DNA from 2 places in the Mesorhizobium australafricanum genome. Region 1 is predicted to be linked to the other one. Evidence: riboswitches for the same ligand, from Rfam matches in the RefSeq annotation. Region 1 holds a riboswitch; the other holds the start of a gene.
The links. Region 1 has a riboswitch for cobalamin ahead of metE (5-methyltetrahydropteroyltriglutamate--homocysteine S-methyltransferase). Riboswitches for the same ligand answer to the same signal wherever they lie in the genome.

Region 2: linked by a shared signal. The riboswitch ahead of RFM98_RS17745 (CbtB domain-containing protein) and the one ahead of metE (5-methyltetrahydropteroyltriglutamate--homocysteine S-methyltransferase) in region 1 are both predicted to bind cobalamin.

The regions. Positions count from the first base shown of each region.
Region 1 covers NZ_JAVIIT010000011.1:160,415-167,841, forward strand. The annotation lists gene RFM98_RS21410 (saccharopine dehydrogenase family protein) at 1-896, shown strand, start outside; partial or broken gene RFM98_RS21415 (transposase) at 984-1,268, shown strand; partial or broken gene RFM98_RS21420 (IS5/IS1182 family transposase) at 1,304-1,588, opposite strand; partial or broken gene RFM98_RS21425 (IS630 family transposase) at 1,717-1,932, opposite strand; cobalamin riboswitch at 2,253-2,452, shown strand; gene metE (5-methyltetrahydropteroyltriglutamate--homocysteine S-methyltransferase) at 2,549-4,894, shown strand; gene RFM98_RS21435 (hypothetical protein) at 4,977-5,273, shown strand; partial or broken gene RFM98_RS21440 (IS110 family RNA-guided transposase) at 5,288-6,100, opposite strand; gene RFM98_RS21445 (ABC transporter ATP-binding protein) at 6,422-7,427, opposite strand, start outside.
Region 2 covers NZ_JAVIIT010000008.1:198,648-206,074, forward strand. The annotation lists gene RFM98_RS17725 (MFS transporter) at 66-1,292, opposite strand; gene RFM98_RS17730 (DUF1259 domain-containing protein) at 1,328-1,468, opposite strand; gene RFM98_RS17735 (hypothetical protein) at 1,511-2,092, opposite strand; gene RFM98_RS17740 (CbtA family protein) at 2,236-2,976, opposite strand; gene RFM98_RS17745 (CbtB domain-containing protein) at 3,197-3,406, opposite strand; adenosylcobalamin (AdoCbl) riboswitch at 3,407-3,550, opposite strand; gene RFM98_RS17750 (histidine phosphatase family protein) at 3,635-4,207, shown strand; gene RFM98_RS17755 (PilZ domain-containing protein) at 4,378-4,650, shown strand; gene RFM98_RS17760 (methyltransferase family protein) at 4,654-5,127, opposite strand; gene RFM98_RS17765 (DUF6428 family protein) at 5,412-5,933, opposite strand; gene RFM98_RS17770 (ArsR/SmtB family transcription factor) at 5,976-6,326, shown strand; gene RFM98_RS17775 (aquaporin) at 6,323-7,021, shown strand; gene arsC (arsenate reductase (glutaredoxin)) at 7,018-7,416, shown strand.

The DNA.
Region 1 (7,427 bases):
AGTTCGCGGTCTTAAGCGCGGCACCTTTTCAGGTCACCGTGGCGATTGCTGCGGCCGCGGCTAGCGCCGGCGCGCATTATCTCGACCTCACGGAAGATGTTGCGTCCACGCGGCAAGTGAAACGGATCGCAAACATGGCCAAAACTGCATTCATCGCACAATGCGGGGTTGCACCCGGTTTCGTTTCAATCGTCGCAAATGACCTTGTGCGTGGGTTCGATAGCGTTGATAGCGTACGCCTCCGCGTTGGTGCACTTCCGCAGTTTCCAAGCAACGCCCTGAACTACAATCTTACCTGGAGCACCGACGGAGTCATCAACGAGTATTGCCAGCCCTGCGAAGCCGTTATCAATGGCAAACTGGTCGAAGTTCAGGCTATGGAACAACGCGAAGAGTTCTCCCTTGATGGAGTCGCCTACGAGGCCTTCAACACTTCTGGAGGCCTTGGAACACTCTGCGAGACGCTGGAGGGCAAGGTCAATACACTCAACTACCGAACCATACGCTATCCTGGACACGCGGTAATCATGAAGGCGCTCTTGGATGACCTAGGACTGCGGCACCGTCGCGACGTCTTGAAAGACGTCCTGGAATACGCGCTGCCGACCACCCTGCAGGATGTCGTCGTCGTTTTGGTAACCGTCTCCGGGAGCAAGAATGGATGCCTCACCCAGGAGACGTACGCAAACAAGATCTACAGCACCCAAATTGGCGGGCGTATCACTAGCGCGATCCAAGCTACCACCGCCTCGAGCATCTGCGCGGTGCTCGACCTGCTTGCCGCGGGTAAAATTCCCGCCAAGGGCTTCGTGCGGCAGGAAGACATCGAACTGGATGCGTTCTTGGGGAATCGCTTTGGGGTTTGTTACCGGGTGAAAGACCGATCCGGCCGATAGCGACAATGTCCCCGACATTTTGGAAGATATCGTGATGGAAATGACCAGCCCGGCGCCCGTAAGAATGCTGTGGTCACGACGAATCCATCCCAGAGTTGGCGGCGCAACTGGGAGCACGTCGTGCCATTCTTCGCTTATCCCGAGAGCGTGCGCCGCATCATCTATACTACCAATGCTATCGAGGCATTGAACTCCAAGCTGCGTCGCGCCGTTCGAACGCGCGGCCACTTCCCCAATGACGACGCGGCCATGAAACTGCTATATCTGGTGCTCAACCACGCGGCCGAGGAATGGAAACGACCGCCGCGCGAGTGGTTCGAGGCCAAGACTCAATTCGCCGTCGTGTTCGGCGAAAGGTTCGTCAGCCAGTGACGAAACCGGCCTCGCGCACAGAATTCCTGACAGTCCCATTTGAAGAGCGCGTCCAGCCCCGCATCGCCGGCGGTCTGGCGAGCGATGTCGCGAATGGTCCGGCCGAGATAGGTCTTGAGCCTGCGCAGCGCCTTGTTGGCCCGCTTGAACTGCTTGGCGTGGGCATAGCGCTGATGGCTGATCAGCGCCAGCTTGCCGACCCGCACATAGCTCTGGCGCAAATAGAGTCCCTTCCGCTTGGCCAGCCGCACCAGCCGCTCGCGCGCCCGGTAGATGAGCTTGGCGTCGGTCGGGAACATGACGTTCTTCGGCTGCACGGTGGCCCGACCCGCGGATGAGAGATTGTTGACCAACGTTCAAGTCCCGCCTCTTGCACCTCACATCCGCCGTACACTACCTCGACCGCCGATCGGGTTCGGCGGGCCAATTTCTACGCCAAAGGCCGTTGTCAGCAATCATGAGAGTGGATTGAATCTAGCACTTGGTGCCCACGTTTGACGGCGGCGATGATTTTGTCGGGGTCGGCGATTCAGGGATTTGGGTTGTTGATTGTGCTCGGCGAGGAAGCGACGGATGGCCGCCTGCAGGTCGACGACAGGATGAAAGCCGCCTCGCTTGAGGCGTCGCTCGACAGCTCGGCGAAGAAGCCCTCGACGGGGTCGAGCCAGACACCCTGCCTTCGCGCCCCAATCCGTTCGACCAAAGGCGCGGTTAACAACTCTTGCGCAGCCGGGCCGAACCGCCGTCTGTCACAGTTCTGCACAGCGCGCCCATTTGTCCGATTTGGCCCGGGCCCAGCAGCAGCCAAGGTCTGGCTTCATGTAGCCAATCTGCCTTACCGCGTGCCGAATTAAATATATTCACGATCCAAACGCCCCTTGTTCGTCCCTCCACGCGACTTGGAAATCACTGCGATAGTACAAAGTGTTCACATAATGACATAAAGATTTCTTTATGCAAGGTTGACAAAAGAGCGGGCTGCTGTGATTGTGTCTAAGCCATGGTTCTCCGTACGGCGCTGCCGCAGCGGAGCTAAGAGGGAAGCCGGTGCGATGCCGGCGCTGCCCCCGCAACTGTTAGAGGCGAGCCGACCCCACTCATGTCACTGAGGCGAACAGCCTTGGGAAGACGGGTAGCGGCTATGACCCCCGAGCCAGGAGACCTGCCACGGCGAGCTATTGTCCACGGGCGGGGTGTCTCGGTGGCCGCTGCAGCCCGGCGTTCGTACCGGCCTACTGGCGCCTTCGTTGTCCCCCACGCCCCAACCATCGGGGTATCGCATGTCTCTCTCTCAGCAAATTCCTGTAGCAACGCTTGGTGTGCCGCGTATCGGTCGCGGGCGGGAATTGAAATTCGCGCTTGAAAGCTATTGGTCCGGAAAATCTTGCGCTGCCGAGCTTCTCGCGACGGCAAAGGCGCTCCGTGCCGCGAGCTGGGAGGAGCAGCGCGATCGCGGTGTGTCGAAAATCCCGTCGAACGACTTTTCGCTCTACGACCATGTACTCGACACCGCCGCCATGGTCGGCGCCGTGCCGTCCCGCTACGCATGGAATGGCGGCGAGGTCCCACTCGACATCTATTTCGCCATGGCCCGCGGCAACCAAGGTCAGACGGGGAACTGCGACTCTGGTCGGGAGCATGCGGCTTGCCCTGCTCTAACCGCGATGGAAATGACCAAATGGTTCGACACCAACTATCATTACATTGTGCCGGAACTTGACGACGATCAGGCGTTCACACTCTCGTCGACGAAACCGGTTGATTACTTCCTCGAGGCTAAAGCCCTGGGCATTCATACACGCCCGGTCATCCTCGGACCGGTCACTTTTTTCAAGCTGGCTAAGTCACCTGCCGAAGGTTTCAATCCCCTCGCGCTCCTGCCGCGGCTTCTGCCCGTCTACGAACAACTCCTGCGGAGGTTGAAATTTTCGGGAGCCGATTGGGTGCAGATCGATGAGCCAGCCCTTGTGCTCGATCTAAACCCGAACGAACGAGCCGCACTTGAATTTGCCTATGGGCAGCTGTCGAAGGCCGCGCCCGAGCTGAAGATCATGCTGGCTACCTATTTCGGACCGCTGGGGGACAATCTCGAGACGGCGATATCGCTGCCTGTGGCCGGCCTGCATCTTGATCTCTCGCGTGCTCCCGAACAGTTGGAGACGGCTGGTCGGCTCGCGCCTAAGGATCTGGTGTTATCGCTTGGCTTGATCAATGGCCGCAACGTCTGGCGCGCGAACCTCACTGCCATTCTCGACCGCATCAAGCCGATCGTCGCGGGCTGGCCCTTGGACCGAGTCGAGATCGCGCCTTCGTGCTCGATGCTGCATGTGCCGATGGACTTGCGTATGGAGACGGTACTGGATGCGAACATCAGGTCGTGGCTCGCCTTCGCGGCCCAGAAGACCGACGAACTGGTCATCCTGGCTCGGGCCTTGTCCCAAGGTAGAGATGCCGTGGCTGGCGAGTTGAAAGCTTCTGACGAGGCTGCTTCGACTCGCGCAACATCCACGAAGGTCCATGACCCGCTCGTTGAAGGGCGGATCGCCGACATCAACGGCGCTATGAAGCAACGAAAGAGCGCATTTGCCGAGCGTTCCAGGGTCCAGGCCCGCACGCTCGGCCTGCCGCCGTTCCCGACGACGACCATTGGATCCTTTCCGCAGACGCCTCAGGTGCGCAAGGCGCGGTCCGCTCACGCGAAGGGCCAGCTCAGCTATGTCGATTACGAAACCTTTCTGAAGAAGGAGATCGAGGCTGCTATTCGCTGGCAGGAGGAGATCGGGCTGGACGTGCTGGTGCATGGCGAGTTCGAACGAAACGACATGGTACAGCATTTCGGCGAGCAACTTTCCGGCTTCGCCTTCACCGAACATGCCTGGGTGCAGAGCTATGGGTCGCGCTACGTGCGCCCCCCCATCATCTTCGGCGACGTATCGCGCCCCAATCCGATGACGGTGCGCTGGTGGCAATTCGCCCAGTCGCTTACGCAAAACCCTGTGAAGGGAATGCTTACAGGCCCAGTGACCATTCTCAATTGGTCTTTTGTTCGCGACGACGTACCCCGCTCCGAGGTCTGCCGCCAGATCGCGCTCGCTATTCGCGATGAAGTGACGGACCTCGAAAGATCCGGCGCAAGGATGATCCAGATCGACGAGGCCGCGTTTCGCGAAGGCTTGCCACTGCGCAAGTGCGACTGGAAGTTCTATCTCGACTGGTCGGTCGAATGCTTCCGGATCGCTTCAACAGGTGTAAAGGACTCGACTCAGATCCATACCCACATGTGCTATTCGGAGTTCAACGAGATCATCGACGCGATCGCTGAGCTGGACGCGGATGTAATTTCGATTGAGACATCGCGCTCGGCAATGGAACTGCTTGACGCCTTTACGAACTCTAAATATCCGAACCAAATCGGTCCCGGAGTCTATGACATCCACTCACCGCGCGTTCCGGAAGTCGCCGAGATTTCGGCCCTCCTCATGCTTGCCCGCGAGCGCTTGTCTGACGCTCAACTATGGGTAAACCCCGACTGTGGTCTCAAAACACGCAACTGGGAGGAGGCCCGCCCTGCCCTCGTGAACATGGTCGCTGCAGCACGCGCGCTCCGGGAGAAAGTGCAGGTCTGACGCTTGCCGAATTCTCGCGTGGCTAGTCGACAGCTACTGCTGCCGCTAATTTCGCGAAAACGCCTCGGTTCGCAGAACGCATTTGCATACCGCAGCCTCGCGAAATCTGGTCCCTAATGATGATGGCATCCTGGAATGGATCAGCGGCGTAAATGAGGCGGCTGCCTTGCCAGGTGTCGCCGAAGTCCAAATGTACGTTACGCCCAATACGCCGATCGTCAGGAAGGGCGATTTTCGAGACCTTATGGGCAGAGTCGTGGTGAGTTCTCCCGATCGGGCGCAGACTGAGACGATACTGCAATGCGCTACTGATCTAATAGGCTGGTCGATACCACCCTGCAGGATGTCGTCGTCGTTTTGGTACGCGCTCTCACGTTGATTGCCGCGCCGCAGGTTGCCGCGCTTGGATATGCCGAGCAGTCGCGGCTTGCCTCCGGTGGTCGCCTGTCGAGGCGCCAAGCCCAGCCAGGCGGCGAGGTCACGGCCGCGCCCGGAAGCTGCGCGCGTCACCAACGGCCGCGACAAGCGCAGTGGCATTGATGACACCGATCCCGGGGATCGTCGCAAGCCGACGCGCTGCTTCGTCCGTGCGCGCCATCTGCATGAACTCCGCATCAAAGGCGGCAATCCGCTCATCAAGGTTGCGCCATTCGGCACGCAGGTCCTCGACCAGCAGGCGCATACACGGCGATAGTCGGGGATCGTCCTCGTCCGCGAACACCCCCAGCTGGGCTTCCAATTGCTTCCGTCCCTTCGGAGCCACGATCCCGCGTTCCAACAATAGCGCGCGCAGATGGTTGATCAGCGCCGTGCGCTCCGCCACCAGACGCGAGCGCGCCCGATGCAAGGCCTGAATGTCCGATTGCGCCGCGCTCTTACCGGCACGAAGCGCATCGCCGGCCGCGTGGCTGCCTCCGCGATCGCCTCGGCATCGCGGTCGTCATTCTTGTTGGCCTTCACGTAGGGGCGAATCGTACGGCGACATCAACCGGATAGTGTGACCAGCAGCAGCGCCGAGCACCCGGCCGAGTGATGCGCGCCGCAGCAGGCTTCCATCGCCACAATGCAAGCCGGCAAGGAGCCGACAAAATCCGCTACGCCGTCGCGACGATGCCGTCGACGTAGGACGACGGCGCCAGCCTCATCCAGCCCGACGAGGCTGCACACGTTCTTGCCAAGATCAATTCCAAGCACGAAAATCGACATCGGTCCGTTCCTCTCTCATTCCAAAACAGAGCGATCTTAACCGATCGCTCCAGAGAGGGGCGGGCCATCTCATAATCACGCCCGGCAGCAGCAGAGAAAATCGAATTGCAAGAAAACAGCGGCCCAATACAGAACATCTTGCAAGACCAAATCCGCAATCCTCCTCAATCAGAAAGCCAGATCAATGGCTTGCCGATACCTCACGGGCGACTCACTATGCTTGTCCGACACACGCGTCACCGTACGAAGGGAATGGAAGCTACAGGGTTCTAGTACCACTTTATGGATAGCCGTGAGACGCACCGGCGCGATCACGACTCGTTATCGTGGGAGTTGGTGCAACTGGAGATGCAGTCGCTGTTCTAATGGCGGGTCGGCCTCGCGCCGCCCAAGCGGGAGATGGCATCTGAAGCTGTGCTTCGTGTCATCCGAGTTTATCGAAGGTTCGGGGAAGACGCGGCTGCAGATATCCTGTGCATAGCGACAACGGGTGTGGAACTCACAGCCGGATGGCCGCCGCATCAGGCTCGGCACCTCACCCTTGAGCTCGATCCTATTGAGCACAGCATCCGGGTCAGGCTCAGGATTGGCCGCAAGCAGCGCCTCGGTGTAGGGATGACAGGGGTGTTCAAAGATACGCTCGGTCGAGCCGACCTCTATAAAGCGGCCGAGATACATGATCGCCATTCGATCGGTCATGTGGCGTACGACATTGAGATTGTGCGTGATAATTAGGATCGCCATGCCGAGTTTGTCCTGAAGCCGCGCGAGGAGATTGAGCACCTCGCCCTGCACCGAGACGTCGAGGCCTGCGGTCGGCTCATCGGCAATAATCAAGTCCGGATTCAGCGCAAGGGCTCGCGCGATGCCTACGCGCCTGGCCTGACCGCCGGAAAGCTGATGGGGATAGCGGCGAGCGAAATCATCTGGCAAGCCGACCAAGCGCAGCAGGCGCGCCGCCTCGGCACCGGCATCGCGATCCTTTAGCTGATGGATACGAAAAGGCTCCATCAACAGCGATCGCACTGTCAGTCTTGGCGAAAGCGAGCCGACCGGATCCTGGAACGTCATCGCCATCCGGCGCAGGTACGGCTTGCGATCAGCCCCCGTGATATCCTCAATCTCCTGTCCGTCGAAATTGATGCTGCCGCTCACAGCTCGCTGCAAGCCGATTATCGTGCGCGCGATGGTGGATTTGCCTGAGCCGCTTTCACCGACAAGGGCGAGTGTCTCGCCCTTGTCGATTTCAAAGGTCACACCGCATACCGCGTCGAAAAAAGGCGCTTTCGTCCCGGTTGCCAGCGCCTTCAGTGGACCCATGGTGCGG
Region 2 (7,427 bases), on a different contig from region 1:
TGAACTTCCCGCCGCGACTGCTGAAGTCCAAGTGATTGCCATCCTTCCCCGCAACCGGGTCGGTCTCATCGTTCCTCAGGCGGCTTGATGTGGCGGAAAGCCCAGAGCAAAGCCAGGTCATAGAAGATCTTGAGGGCACCGCAGATCACCAGCGGCCAGGCTTCGAACCCCGCAGCAAACAGCGCCCCGGCAATGGCCGGGCTCGCTGCTGCCGCGAGACTGCGTGGAACCGACGTGACACTCGCCGCCGCAGGCCGCTCCGGTGGCGTGACGACTGCCATCACATAAGACGAGCGGGTCGGCACGTCCATCTGGGACAGCGCTGCGCGTGCGAGAAGAAATGCCAGGGAGACGCCGAGATTCGGCACCAAAGCGGCCAGGATCAAGCAAATGCTCGACGGGATGTGAGTGAACACCATCGTATTCACAAGCCCGATGCGCTTCGACAGCCAAGCGGCGACCGGAAAAGAGACCGCCGACAAAACACCCGACCAGAAAAAGAACATCCCGGCGGCCGAAAGCGAAAGCCCGAACTTACTGAACAGCCACAAAGCCATGAGCGACTGCACTGCGAACCCGCCGGCAAATGCGTCGATGCTGAACAAGGCCGCCAGCCTGTAAACAATGGCACGCGACGGCCCAAGCGCCGCAGCGGGCCGGTCCTGTGGAGAGGTTCTCGGACCAGCCGGAATGCGCGCGTACATCAGGCCTCCCGCCACGCCAAGAACCGCGTAAAGGACAAACATTGCCTTCAGCGCCGTGAGCCGCGAAATCCCGATCGTCACCAGGAAATCGGGGCTGGTTGCAGCAAGGGCGCCAAACGCTGCCGCCAGCGCACCTAGCAGGCTGTAGCGTGCGAACGCCTTCGTGCGGTCCGCATCCGCGACAAGCCGCGACAGGACGGCATGCTCCAGCGGAACGAAGATGCTGACGCTTCCCGATGAGGGATTGATCGTGCCCACGAACGCCACGAGCAGTACAAGCGCATAGCTGCGTGACTGCGTATAGGCCAGCCCGGTTGCGATCATCAGGCAGGACGCAGCTACAAGCAGGGTACGCCGGTCCGCGTGCACCGCCAGGAACCCGATACCGAGCGTCAATAATGCCGAACCAAGGAGTGCGACGGTCGCGACGATACCGATCTCAAGCGGTCCGAGACCGATCGCCGCCAGATATACAGGCAGGAGCACAGCGGCAAAGCCGTCGCCAAAATCCCGAAGGGCCCGCGCCGCGTAGATGTCCGCGGCTCGGCCTTTCCTTTCGTAGTTCGGCTGTTCGACACCGCGGGCCAACGTAGCTCCCTTCGGAATTTCGAACGGATTGTAGGTCAGCCGCCCGTCCTGAGGTGCACTTGATCGAGCGCGAGCTTCAGCCCCCTGGCCAACTTCCCAACGTCGTCATTCGCCCGGAAATGCGTGAAGAATAGCTGGGTTTCGTCGTCGAGCATATGGTTGTGCACGGCGGTCACCTATCCGGCTTTCCCGCATGGCTTTCAGCACCGGGAGTAGCTCTAGGCCGCTCGGCTACGCGGCGCGCCGAAGATCGACCAGCCGCCGGCGATGAGCACCGCTGTCACGGCAAGCAGCGCCGCCAGGCTCGGCAGGTGGAAGAACATGTCCCGCCACCTGGGCTCGACGACCGCGCCGGTGCTGAAACTCTCGCCGCTGAACTGGCAAAGAATCCAGGAGGCGCCGCTGCGCACCATATCGGCATCGATGTCGGAGATCAGCGCCCTCGCGTCGCGTTCGGCAGAGGGCATCGTCGCCATATAGGTGAGCAGCGCCTTGGCGGTGGCGAGATAGCCATGGCTGCATTCGTTGAACGGGCTTTCCTCATCACCGAGGCTTCCCGGCATCAGGCCCCAGAGGCAGTAGGTGTATTGCAGATTGCCGTGATTATAGAGCCGCCGGAAGGTCGGATCGGTCACGGTCTGGCGCCGGGCGAGGTCGAGGATGTCGCCGCGATAGCGCGCGATCACCGCCATCTGGCCATGGGTCAGGCTGGGGATCTGGATGCCGGGGGGAGGGGGCGTGGAGGACCCGCTATGCGCTTGCGCCGATGCCGCGGTCAGAAGCGCGAGCAACGCCGCCATCGAGCAATTCCAGGAAAAGTGTAATGCGGTTTTCCGTCCGGAATTGCGAGAAAACAAAAGACCAAAGTGGTTCAGCGGTCGTATCGACCGTTGAGCCAATTTGGCCGCCAGGGCGCAGAACCGTGGCGGCCAACGCATGGATTTCAGGCGTAGCGGCGTGCCGGGCCGCGCTGGTCGCGCGCCGCGACCACGCGCGCGGCAACCGCGCCGAAGCCGAGCCCGACGACGGTCCACAGCACGAGCTGGATGCCGAGCGAGGCAACGCGGAACTGCCACAGCACGATCGCCGAGAAGTTCTCCGGCACTTCGTTGATGTCGGGCAACGCCGCCTTCACCAGCGCGAAGACCACAAGGAAGGCGAGCCCGGCCACGATCGAGGCGTTCCAGGCGCCGAGCTGGTTCCACAGCCGCTGTGCCAGCCCAACCGCCGCCACCATCGCCGCGATCGAGATCACGATCATGATGAAGAATAGCTCGGTGCGATAGGCGATGGTTTCGGGATTGCCGACCGCGGGTGGGTTCGCCGGGTATTTGAGGCTGGGCACGACGATCACGGCGAGGAAGCCGAGCAGCGCCAGCAGCGCCGAGGTGCCGCGAGGCCCGAGCGAGCCCAGACGGCCATAGGCATAGGCGAAGACCAGCGAGAACAGCCCGCCAAGAGCGGCGCCATAGACCAGCACGCCGGTTGCGAGACCAATGCCGGCCTGTGTGGCGCGGCTGACCATCTCGGGCTCTGGCGCCTCGCCGGCCGCCTGCGCCTGCTGTTCCTCGTAGGCGATCGCCTTGTCGACCTGCGGCTCGCCATAGACGCGGGCGAAGGCGAACGCCAGAATCCCCGCGACCAGCCCGACAAGCATGCCGCGCAGCAAAAGTTTTCCGACCATGTCACTAATCCCTCTGAGCAATTCCAGGAAAAGTGCGTAGCGGTTTTCCGTCCGGAATTGCGTTCAACCAATCAAGCAATTCCAGGAAAAGTGCGTAGCGGTTTTCCGTCCGGAATTGCGTTCAACCAATCAAGCAATTCCAGGAAAAGTGCGTAGCGGTTTTCCGTCCGGAATTGCGTTGAGCCAGAATCGAAAGCGAGTTCAGCGATGCCGAACCGCTTTAGTGGCAGGGGAAGCCGAGCAGGTGGCGGCCGTCATGCACGAATTCGTGCACCGCCGTGCCGCGGATCAGCGACGTCGCGCCTTCTTCCGCGCCGACGAAATAGATCATCAGCATCAGCATCAGGCCGGCGAAGATGGCCCAGGGCAGAAGCTCGCGAACCGGAATCGCAACCGGACCGTAGCTGGGGGCGAAGGTGGTGTCGGACATATTGACCTCCCGTGGGATACTGCGTCCCGTTGATCGAACAATGCTGCGGAATAAGGCCTGACTTTCGGCTGGTGCCGATTACAGTGGCGCGACCGTGCCGGACTCGCACCGGCTTCCAATCCCGTATAGCGCTAAAACACTTGTCAGCACTTCGTTCGCCTGTCAACGACATGTAATGGCGGCACGGCTTCGTGAGGCCTATTTTTTGACTGGGCCACGGAGTTTTTCATGCTCGCCCGCCTGACGATGATCGCAAGCGCTGCGACGCCCGGCATGCGCAAGGGCCGCTTTCCGAAGGAGGAGGCGCCGGAGGCGCGGGCCCTTGAGCGTGCGGGCGCGCTGGCCGCTTCGCTGCGCCGCGCCGATCGCGTCTGGACAAGTCCAGCACTTGCCGCGCGGCGGACGGCCGAGGCGCTTGGCCTTGACGCCACGGTCGAGCAGTTGCTTGCCGAGCAGGATTTCGCGCGCTGGGCCGGCAAAGGCTTCGAGGAGGTGCAGGCCCAGGACCCGGAAGGCATGGCGGCCTGGCTCGCCGACGCGGACGCAGCGCCCCATGGCGGCGAATCGCTTGCCGCCGTCGCCCGGCGCGGTGCCGCGCTGATGGAGCGCCTTGCCGGCGAGAGCGGCCACACCATCGCGCTCACCCATGCCGCGCCGATCCGCGCCGCCATGGTGCATGTGCTGGGCGCGCCGCTTTCCTCGGTGTGGAAGATCGACATCGAGCCGCTGTCGCTCACCGAGTTCCGAAGCGACGGCCGCCGCTGGGTGCTGCACTCAAGCGGCGTCGTCGTCGCCGGCTGAGCAGTCGGGCGTGAACGGTCCGCCGGCGGATCCTCTCACGCTTGGATAGCCGTTCGGCGCGATATCAAGCTGCCTTACCCTTTTCAGCGATCGCTAACGGAACGGAAACGCCTCGCTGCTATGGTGCCGCCCCGTGGCGAGGAGGACCGCGCCCGAGGAGCCCGCCGGATATGGCCAAATTTCCCGAGACCGAGCGCCGTCTTCATGTGCGCGAATTCGTGCTCAAGGAAGCCACGATCATTGCCGGCGGCGTCAGGATCGGCTGCTCGGTCAGGAACCAGCACCATCATGGCGCGGAATTGCGCGTGAGCGTGGATGTCGACATCCCGGAACGCTTCCTGCTCGAGGTTCCGGCCGACGATACAGTCTATCGCGCTTTGGTGCGCTGGCGGCGCAACGACCGGATCGGCGTGGCGCTCTACAGCAATGCGCTGAAGGACTGACGCTCAAACATAGCGGCGCACGCTCGCCTGGTAGGCGCGGTAGGGTTCGCCGAACTTGCGTTCCAGATAGGCTTCCTCGCGCAGCACCACGCCGTAATGCAGGATCGGGAAGCTCGCGACGAGGGCGACGACGGCCCACCAACTGTCGAAGAGAAGCCCGATTCCGAGAAGCAGCCCCATCAGGCCAATATAGAGCGGGTTGCGGGTGAAGCCGAACGGACCGCTGGTGATGATCGCGGTGGTCGGCAACGTCGGGTTCACATTGGTGCCGCCGCGCAACATGGTGGAGCGTCCCCAGGCGATGATCGCGATCGCGAGTGCTGCCAGCACGATGCCGAGCACGATGGTGAGCGGCCTGCCGCCGATGGCCAGCGGCCAGACATAGCGCAGCGCCAGCATCACGATCAGCGCGACGAGAAAGAGCAGCGGCGGGAACACCGCAACGCCGGGATTGTCCGCCTTGTCGTCCGTGGCCATCTTCGCCGGTCCTGAGAAAACCATGCGAATTACTATGCATCCGCGCCGGCCGTGCGGCAATCGCCGCAATCACCGACTGTTAAGGCCGCGGCGCTATGCAAGCGCCTGCCCATTGGAACGCAACCGCGGCGCGCGCGTTCATTGCTGCCGATCAACAGGGAATTTCGCGCATGAGCAGGACAGCCGTTTGGGTGGCGCTGATCGCCATCGTTCTCGTGGCTCTTTACCTGTTGCAGGCCAATGGCATGATCAGATTCTAGCGGCGCCGCGCGACCGTCGCGGAGTTAACAGCAGCGGCTCGTGCCGCAGCAGGACTCGCTTGCAGCCTTCTGTTCCTTCAGCCAGCGGTCACGCGGCTTGCAGCTTGCCGGCCGCGGCGACAGCTCAACCTCCACGGCCTCGCCAACCAGGCTTGGCTGCGCTGCCCGGTGCAGTTCCATCGGGCGGACGCCGTCGCTGACCTCGAAGGTCAGCTTCGCCGCCTGATCGAGAGCGACGTGATCCGAGACCTTGCGGATGATCGCGGCGAACTTGCCGGCCGGCATATGGATCGGCCCGCCCTCGTCCACGTCCCATAGCTGGACGAAGATTTCCGACCATGATTCCGGATTCGCTTCGCAATCCAGCGCCGAGAACTGCCCCGCCTTCACCTCGGTGACGTGGTAGCCCGGCTTCACCGGCCGCCCGTCATAGCGGAACACCAGCGGCCTGTCCTTGTAACCGGCCAACGCGCCCAGCAGGTCGCCGATGGTCAGGTCGGAGGGGTCAATTGGGGCGACGTTTTTCTGATTGTCAGAAGACAGCATGTCGGCTATTCCTCATTTCAATATTTCAAGGATTATTGAAACGTGGATGAACGTCAAGCCCTGACCGCTTTTGGCGCGCTGTCGCAGGAAACGCGCCTGCGCCTGTTGCGCCTGCTGGTCGTTGCCGGACCGGAAGGCATAGCCGCCGGCTCGCTCGCCGGACAGGTCGAGGTCTCGCCGTCCAATGTCAGCTTCCATCTTAAGGAACTGGAAAGGTCTGGCCTCGTGACCGCGCGGCGTGATGCCCGCTCGATCGTCTACAGCGCCGAATACGACGCGCTGTCCGGGCTTATCCGGTTCCTGATGGAGGATTGCTGCTCGGGCCGTCCGGAAATCTGCGCGCCGGCGCTTGCCGCGCCTTGCTGCCAGCCGGGCGAGGGGGCCCGGCGATGAGCACCTTCGATCTGTCGCGCCGGTTCGCTTCTGAAGCCCTGGGCACCGGTCTCCTGGTGGCGACAGTCGTCGGCTCCGGCATCATGGCCGACGCGCTGACGCATGACACCGCGCTGGCGCTGCTTGGCAACACGCTTGCAACCGGCGCCATGCTGGTGGTGTTGATCACCATCCTTGGGCCGATCTCCGGCGCGCATTTCAATCCCGCCGTCTCGCTGGTGTTCTGTCTCAACCGGTCGCTGCCTGCCCGCGATCTTCCCGCCTATCTGGTGGCGCAGGTCGCCGGCGGCATTGCCGGCACGATCGCGGCGCATCTCATGTTCGCCCTGCCGATGCTGGAGGTCGCGACGAAGCTGCGTACCGGGCCGGCACAGTGGTTCTCCGAAGGCGTCGCGACTTTTGGACTTGTCGCCGTCATCCTTGCCGGCCTCCGCTTCGAACTGAAGGCCGTGCCGTGGCTGGTCGGTCTCTATATCACGGCGGCCTATTGGTTCACGGCGTCCACGTCCTTCGCCAATCCCGCCGTCGCTGTGGCGCGCTCGCTGACCAACACCTTCTCCGGCATCAGGCCGCTCGACCTGCCGGGCTTCGTCGTCGCCGAATTGCTCGGCGCCCTGATCGCACTTGCGCTGATGGGCTGGCTGCTCAAGCCCGAAACCGTTCAGCAATCCCAGCCACTGAAAGCAGAGCCATGACGGTCACGATCTATCACAACCCCGATTGCGGCACCTCCCGCAACACGCTGGCCATGATCCGCGCCAGCGGCGAAGAGCCTGTCGTGATCGAATATCTGAAGGCGCCGCCGAGCCGCGAGCGGCTGCTCGAACTGATCGCGGCGATGGGGATCGCTCCGCGTGAGTTACTGCGGGAGAAAGGAACGCCTTACGCCGAGCTTGGCCTCGCCGAGTCGAAATGGAGTGACGACGAGCTGATCGATTTCATGCTCGCCCATCCGATCCTGATCAACCGCCCGATCGTCGAAACGCCGAAGGGCACGAGGCTATGCCGGCCGTCGGAAGCGGTGCTGACGCTGCTCGACAATCCGGTGCGCGAATTCGTCAAGGAAGACGGCGAGAAGGTCGCCTATTAGGCTCCCGCCCG